DNA from 2 places in the Arthrobacter sp. B0316-1-20 genome. Region 1 is predicted to be linked to the other one. Evidence: riboswitches for the same ligand, from Rfam matches in the RefSeq annotation. Region 1 holds a riboswitch; the other holds the start of a gene.

What was found. Region 1 has a riboswitch for thiamine pyrophosphate ahead of AC5RW2_RS10525 (ECF transporter S component). Riboswitches for the same ligand answer to the same signal wherever they lie in the genome.
Region 2: another riboswitch for thiamine pyrophosphate. It lies ahead of AC5RW2_RS30015 (YkoF family thiamine/hydroxymethylpyrimidine-binding protein); the one in region 1 lies ahead of AC5RW2_RS10525 (ECF transporter S component).

The regions. Positions count from the first base shown of each region.
Region 1 is NZ_JBNHHC010000005.1:210,945-214,920, forward strand. It holds gene AC5RW2_RS10505 (Na+/H+ antiporter subunit E) at 1-160, shown strand, start outside; gene AC5RW2_RS10510 (MrpF/PhaF family protein) at 172-441, shown strand; partial or broken gene mnhG (monovalent cation/H(+) antiporter subunit G) at 419-787, shown strand; gene AC5RW2_RS10520 (DUF4235 domain-containing protein) at 1,107-1,367, opposite strand; TPP riboswitch at 1,537-1,669, shown strand; gene AC5RW2_RS10525 (ECF transporter S component) at 1,714-2,334, shown strand; gene AC5RW2_RS10530 (ABC transporter ATP-binding protein) at 2,343-3,860, shown strand; gene AC5RW2_RS10535 (energy-coupling factor transporter transmembrane component T family protein) at 3,857-3,976, shown strand, end outside.
Region 2 is NZ_JBNHHC010000027.1:16,317-20,292, reverse strand. It holds gene AC5RW2_RS30025 (LysR family transcriptional regulator ArgP) at 1-189, shown strand, start outside; gene scpC (succinyl-CoA:acetate CoA-transferase ScpC) at 298-1,809, shown strand; TPP riboswitch at 1,921-2,030, shown strand; gene AC5RW2_RS30015 (YkoF family thiamine/hydroxymethylpyrimidine-binding protein) at 2,061-2,732, shown strand; gene AC5RW2_RS30010 (ECF transporter S component) at 2,755-3,372, shown strand; gene AC5RW2_RS30005 (ABC transporter ATP-binding protein) at 3,362-3,976, shown strand, end outside.

The DNA of each region.
Region 1 (3,976 bases):
GCTCTACCTACACGTGATCGACGTGGCCACCAAGGAAGCCGCCGAAGACTTTCAGGCCGAGGTGCGAAAGATCGAGGCGGGCCTGATCCGGATGATGGGGACCAAGGAAGAACTGGAACTGGTCAAAGCTGAAGGTGCCGGCAGAAGAGGAGCAGCGTAAACGTGGAAATCATGTCGCTTGCCCAAATCGTCGTCATGGTCATTCTGGCCCTGGCCGCGGTGCTGGCGCTGGTCCGCCTGGTCCGCGGGCCGTCGCTGTTGGACCGGCTGCTGGCCATAGACGTGCTGCTGGCGGTTGTCTGCGCCGGACTGATCGTGGATATGGCGATCGGCGGCCACATGAACAGTCTGACGCTGGTCGTGGTGATCTGCCTGGTCGGCTTCATCGGTTCCGTGGCCGTGGCCCGATTCGTCACCGATGGGCGGCCCCGTGAACACTGACCTGATCCTCGACCTTGCCACTGCCGCCTGCTTGATCACCGGCTCGGTGATGTCCTTGGCCGCCGGCATCGGCCTGCTGCGGTTCCCGGACCTGCTTTCGCGGATGCACGCTGCCACGAAACCGCAGGTGTTCGGCTTGCTGCTGCTGCTGACGGGTTTGGGACTTCAGCTGGGCAGCTGGGCGGCGGTGCCCGTGTTGCTCATCGCGTGGCTGTTCCAGCTGCTCACCGTGCCGGTCTCGGCACACATGGTGGGCCGCGCCGGATACCGCACCAAACACTTGCGGAGGGAAATCCTCAGCGTGGACGACCTCGACGCGGTGGTGGAAGCGGCAGCCGAAGAAGAGCCGGAAGTGGAGTTCGACGCCGCAGCGGTGGACGCCGCTGGGACCGACGCGGCCGAGGTGGACGCCGCTGCGGCCGAGCCCGCCGACGCTGCGGACGGCGCTGCTGCTACGGGCGGCACGGACCCCGGGGTCGGTGACAGGCAGAGTGCGGCGACGGCGGCTGGTCCAGTCCGGAACGACCAGGACTCCACCGGGTCGCACAAGGCCTAGTGCCCCAGAAGGTCTGGTTCCGCACAAGGTCTGGTTCCGCACCAGGTCCAGGAGAGCTGGCGGGGACGAGGCTGCAGCCCCGTCCCCGCCAGCGTTTCCCGAATGCGCTCTAGACGATTTCCGGGGTCTTTTCGTAGTGCCGCACTGCCTTGGCGGTGGCCCGCTTGAGCAGTACCTGGACCACCCGGCCCACCGTGCCGGAGACCACCGCGAAAATCACGGCAGACCGCAGGCTGTTCTCCAGGTCATCGTCGGCCTGGGGTGCATCGTTGCCGGTGACCTTCTTCCACACGAAGCCCAAGATGCGGGTGGCTGCCAATCCGGCACCGACGCTCACCAGGGTGCCTAAGAGCCTCAATATAACGGTCATGCCTGCTCCTTTCCGGGGCGCCGCGTCCCCGTGTCATCAGCTCTGCCGCTCCCAGCCTACTGCCCGGCACCCGCCCATCCCGCCGTCGTCGTGCATTTTCCGGCGGGTAGTGGCCGAATGGGTCCGCCAGCCGGGCGAGTGTAGACTGGTTGCTGCTGCTAGACAGCACCTATAACGACAGGGGAGCGTCCGACCGACCGGCACACGCCGGACACGGGAGGGACGCTGAGAGTGCGGAGAGACCGCAGACCCTCGAACCTGCTCCGGTTAGTACCGGCGAAGGGAGTCGAGTTCTCGGGGCGCGCCGCTTGGACCGCCCTCCCCTCCTGCACCCAGGAGGATTGAAGTGAGTACCGTTTCGAATGCACCCACCACGCCCAGTCCCTCGCGCACGCCGCGCTATGGCTGGCGGGTGGTGGACATCGTCGTCGCCTCGGTGATTGCCGTGGCCGTCGGCGTCATCTTCTGGGCCTGGTCCGCGGCTTGGCCGCTGATCGAGGGCCTCACCGTGGCGTTCCCGCCCTCCGCGGGCCTCTACACCGGCGGATGGCTCATGGCCGGCGTGCTGGGCGGGCTGATCATCCGCAAGCCCGGCGCCGCGATCTACTGCGAGATGCTGGCCGCCATCGTCTCCGGCCTGCTGGGCACCAGCTTCGGCATGAGCGTGCTGGTTTCCGGCCTGATCCAGGGCCTGGGCGCCGAAGTCGTCTTCCTGCTCTTCCTCTACCGGAAATTCAACCTGCTGGTGGCGATGCTGGCCGGACTCGGCGCCGGCCTGGCGCTGTCGATCAGCGAGAACATCCTCTACAACATGCTCTGGGCGCCCGAATGGCAGCTGGCCTACGTGGGCTTCGCCGCGGTGTCCGGCGTGGTGATCGCCGGGTTGCTGCCTTGGCTGGCAGTCAAGGGCCTGGCGAGGACAGGCGTGCTGTCCTCCTTCGCGGCGGGCCGCGCGGCAGACGTCTGAGCCGTTCCATGCGACTCCAGAGTACGACGGCGGTGTCCGGCCCGGCGCCGGTCCTCGCCGAGGGGTGGGGCTGGCGGCATGCCGGCCGCAAGGATCCGGCGGTCAGCGGGGCCAGCTTCAGCATTGCACCCGGTGAACGGGTGCTGTTGCTGGGTGCCTCCGGCGCCGGGAAGTCCACGCTGCTGCACGCGATGGCGGGCGTGCTCGGCGACGACGGGGAAGGCGAGGAAGCCGGGCGGCTCACCGTGGCCGGGCTGCGTCCCTCGGAAGCCCGCGGCCGGGCCGGGCTGGTGTTGCAGGACCCGGAAAGCCAGCTGGTGCTGGCGCGGGTGGGCGACGAGGTAGCCTTCGGGGCGGAGAACCTCTCCGTCCCGCGCGCACAGATCTGGGACCGGGTCCGCGAATCGCTGGCCGACGTCGGACTGGAGGTGCCGCTGGACCATCCCACCGCAGCCCTGTCGGGCGGGCAGAAACAGCGGCTGGCGCTGGCATCGGTCCTGGCCATGCGGCCGGGGCTGCTGCTGCTGGACGAGCCGACCGCGAACCTGGACCCCGAGGGCGTGCACGAAGTGCGCGACGCCGTGGCCCGGGTGCTGGACCGGACCGGTGCCACTTTGGTGGTGGTGGAACACCGCGTGGCCGTCTGGGCGGACGTGGTGGACCGGGTGATCGTGCTGGCGGCCGGAGGCGGCGTGTTGGCAGACGGCCCGCCGGACAAGGTGCTGGCCGAAAGCGCCACCCGCGCCCGGCTGGTGGAGGCGGGTGTTTGGGTTCCCGGACATACGCCGCGGCTTCAGCTGCCCGCGGCTCCGGTTCCCGGCGGACCCTTGTTGCAGGCGGTGCGATTGGACGCGGCCCGGAGCCGGAAGACCGGGCCGGTGCTGCGGGGCGTGGACTTGGACCTGCTCAGCGGACAAGCGCTGAGCATCACCGGACCGAACGGCGCCGGCAAGTCGACGCTGGCTCTCACGCTGGGCGGCCTGCTGGCGCCCGCCGGGGGGAAGCTGTCCGCGACCCCGGCATTGCACCGGGGCGCGGCGCAGTCCCCGGTGAAATGGAAGTCCGCCCAGCTGGTGGCCCGGATTGGCAGCGTGTTCCAAGAACCGGAACATCAGTTCCTGACCAGCACGGTGGCCGACGAACTGGAGTTCGGTCCGCGGCGGGTGGCGAAGCTGCCCGAGGCGGAGGTCCGGCAGCTGGTGGACAACATTGCCGAACGGCTCCGCCTGACCCGGCTGCTGCGGGCCAACCCGTTTACCCTCTCCGGCGGCGAGAAGCGCCGGCTCTCGGTGGCCACCATGCTGGCCACGAGTCCGGACATCCTGATGCTGGACGAGCCGACTTTCGGGCAGGACGCCAACACCTGGGCTGAACTGGTCACGCTGCTGGCCGAGTTGGTGGCCGCCGGCAAGAGCGTGGTGTCCGTGACGCACGACGCCGACTTCACCGCGGCGCTTGGCGGTACGGCTGTGCGCGTGGACGGCGGCGCAGTCCAACCGGCGCAGACGCTTCGGAGGGCAGCATGAGCGCGGACCTGATGACTCCTCGGCTGACCGCGTCGCCGTTCAGCCGAGCCAACCCGGTGTCCAAGCTGGCTGCTGCCGCCGTCATCACCGTGGTGGTCATGCTCAGCGTGGACTGG
Region 2 (3,976 bases), on a different contig from region 1:
GGCTGGGCCCTGCTGCCGGAACAGCAGTGCCTGACAGACCTCCGCCGCGGCACGCTGCGCGAGCTGGCCCCGGACCTGCCGGTGGACGTGCCGCTGTACTGGCAGCGCTGGAAAATCAGCTCATCGATCCTCGATGCACTCTCCGCCTACGTGCGGCAGACCGCGGAGGAACAACTGCGCCAGCCGTAGCAGCACCGGACGCAGGACCGCTCCGCGCGGCGCTTCCGCCCGTCACCAAGGCCCGGACATCAGTGTCCGACGCCTAAGGTGGAGGGAAGAATCTGACGAAGGGGCATGATGCAAGACCGCATTCGCAATGCCCGCATGCTCGAGCGCGTAATGTCCGCCGAGCAGGCGGCCGAACTGATCAAACCCGGCATGACGGTGGCTATGAGCGGCTTCACCGGGGCCGGCTACCCCAAAGCCGTGCCGCAGGCGCTGGCCGAGCGGATGGAATCCGCTCATGCGGCCGGCGAGCAGTTTAAGATCCGCGTGCTGACCGGCGCATCAACCGCCCCTGAGCTCGACGGCGCCCTGGCCAAGGTGGACGGGATGGAATTGCGCCTGCCCTACCAGTCCGACCCGGCGCTGCGCGAGCGCATCAACGCCGGCGAACTGGACTACATCGACATCCACCTCAGCCACGTCGCCCAGCACACCTGGTTCGGGTTCTTCGGCGACGTGGACCTCGCCGTCGTCGAAGTGGTCGGCATGCTCGAGGACGGCCGGCTGATCCCGTCGTCCTCGGTCGGCAACAACAAGACCTGGCTGGAGCAGGCAGACAAGGTCATTGTGGAGGTCAACAGCGCGCAGCCCGCCGAACTGGAGGGCATGCACGACGTCTACTACGGCACCGCGCTGCCGCCGAACCGGAAACCAATCCAGCTGCTGCGCCCGGATGACCGGATCGGCGAACCGTATCTTCAGGTGGACCCGGACAAGATCGTGGCGATCGTGCACACGGACGCCCCCGACCGCAACTCCCCGTTCAACCCGCCGGACGAGACCTCGCAGCAAATCGCCGGCCATCTGCTGGACTTCCTGGACCAGGAGGTCCAGCGCGGCCGCCTGACGGACAAGCTGCTGCCGCTGCAGTCCGGCGTCGGCAATATCCCCAACGCGGTGCTGGAAGGCCTGGCCGCCGGCGGTTACCGCGGCCTGACCGCTTACACCGAGGTCATCCAGGACGGCATGCTGAAGCTGATCAAGGACGGCGTGCTGCGGATGGCGTCGGCCACCTCCTTCTCACTCAGCCAGGCCGGGGTGGAGGAGTTCAACGCCAACGTGGACTACTACCGCGAGCGCATCATCCTGCGCACCCAGGAGATCTCCAACCATCCGGAACTGATCCGCCGGCTGGGCTGCATTGCGCTCAACGGCATGATCGAGGCGGACATCTACGGCAACGTGAACTCCACCCACATTGCCGGCACCAAGGTAATGAACGGCATCGGCGGCTCCGGCGACTTCGCCCGGAACGGCTACCTGTCCGTGTTCATGTCGCCGAGCACGGCCAAGGGCGGAAAAATCTCCAGTATCGTGCCGATGGCCAGCCATGTGGACCACACCGAGCACGACACCATGATTGTGGTGACCGAACACGGCCTGGCCGACCTGCGCGGCCTGGCCCCGAAGCAGCGCGCGCGTAAAATCATCGACACCTGCGCGCATCCGGACTACCGGCCGATGCTGCAGGACTATTTCGACCGCGCCTGCCGGGACAGCTTTGCCAAGCACACCCCGCACCTGCTCGGCGAGGCCTTGTCCTGGCACCAGCGCTTTGTGGAGACCGGAAGCATGCGCCCCTAACTCCGGCGCCGCCGGCCCGGCAGTAGCCGGGCCCTGCCGCGACCGCCCGCCGGAGTGTGACGTCGTCGTACTGCGCCCTTTCGCCACCTGGCGAACCTGCCGGTAGGCTGCTGGCTTGTACACGGGAGTCCGGTGAGCCGGGCTGAGAGGAAACTTCTCAAGTTTCGACCGTTGAACCTGATCTGGATCATGCCAGCGCAGGGAGCAACCCTCACACCCGTGCCCTGTCCACACCACAGAAGGGCGCGACCATGCGAACACCTGACGCTGCCGCCACGGCAGCAAACCATCCCTCCCCCGTCAACGCCGGAACAGCTTTCACGGCCACGCCACGCGAATTCGGCGTGGGGGCCAGACTGACCTTGGCGGTGATGGCCGATGACTACGTCGACGTCATCCTGGCGGCGCTGCGGCAGGCCGACGCCACCGGGCTCGAGGTACAGACCGGGAAAGTCAGCACCTACGTCTCCGGCGCCGAACAGGACGTGCTGCGCTATCTGAGCCAGGTGATTGCCGCGGCCGGCCGCAGCGGAGCTCACGTGACGGCCGCGGTCCACCTCTCCCGGGGCTGCCCGGGCGGCGTCAGCTGCGAGATACCCGAGGGCGGCGCGGCGCTGTACTCGGAGATCCCGCAACTGGAAGCCACCGGCATCCAGGCGGCGGCAGACTGGGCGATCTACCCGCTCGCCGACGGCGGAACCGGCACTGCCGGAGCGGATCACATGCGCGACATCTACACCGCCATCGACTACGCCAAGTCCACCGGCGTGACCGTCACCGAAGACCACTACGTCACCCGGCTGGACGGAGACGTCGCCCAGGTCCTGCAGACCATCGCCGCGGGGTGGATCCTGATCGGGCGGTACGTCCAGCACGTGGTCACGCACGCCACCCTGTCCATCAACAGCCCCAGTGCGTCCTGACGCCGGCTCGGAAGGAACCCCCATGTCAACATCATCTGGTCCTGCCCGCACGCGGTCTTCCTGGAGCATGAAGGACCTGGTCCTGCTGGTCGTCCTCGGCGTCGTCTTCGGCTTCCTCTACTGGGTCTTCGTCCAGGCTTGGACTGCCCTCTCGCTCCTGATGGGGCCCGCCGGAGACCTCTCGCAGCACTTTCTGGCCGGCAGCTGGCTGCTGGTCGCGCCGATCGCCATTGCCATCGTCCAGCGCCCCTTTGCCGGCGTCATCGCCGAGGTCCTCGCCTCGGTGATCGAGGTCGTGTTCCTGGGCTCGGCGGTGGGCCCGATGCTGTTCATCGCGGCGGCCATCCAAGGCATCGGCAGCGAAATCCCGTTCGCGGCCACCCGCTACCGGTCCTACGGCTGGGCCACGTATGCCTTGTCCGGCCTGCTCGGTGCCGGCCTGGTCTTCTTCTATTCGGCGTTCCGCTCCGGCTGGTACGGCCAGGACCTGTTTTTCACCCGCCTGGTCATCCACCTGATTTCCGGGGTGGTTCTCGGCGGCCTGCTGGCAAAGCTGATCGTCGACGCCTTGACGAGGACGGGCGTCGTGGACAACTTCGCGATCGGGCGCACGCGTCTGGGCAAGGCCAATGCCCGCTGAACCTGCCCTGCTGCTCGACGACGTCTGCGTTGAGTTTCCCCGGCGGGAGTCCGCTGTGCTGCGCGGCGTCAGGCTGCGGCTGGAGCCTGGCGAGCACCTGATCGTGTTCGGGGCCTCGGGGTCCGGAAAGTCCACGCTGCTGCAGGCGATCACGGGGGTGGTTCCGCATACGGTGCTGTCCACGCTCACGGGCAGCGTGTCCGTGAGCGGGACGGCCACCACCGATGCATCCGTAGTCGAACTCTCGCGCCGTGTCGGCGTCCTCGCCCAGGACCCCTCCTCCAGCGTCTGCCTGCCGGACGTGGAACAGGAACTGGCCCTTCCGCTGGAGAACCGCGCCGTGCCCCCGGGACAGATATCGGCACGCATCGACCGCGCCCTCGCGGCGGTCGGTGCGGCCGGTCTGCGGCAGCGGCAGACGGGCCGGCTTTCCGGCGGAGAGAGCCAGCGCGTGGCGCTGGCAGCCAGCCTGATCGCCGAACCGGCGATCCTGCTGCTCGATGAGCCGACCTCCATGCTCGACCCGGCCGGCCTCACCGCCGTACGCCAGGCTATTGACGCTGCCGCAGCCTCCTATGGTCCGGCTGTGGTGCTGGTCGAACAC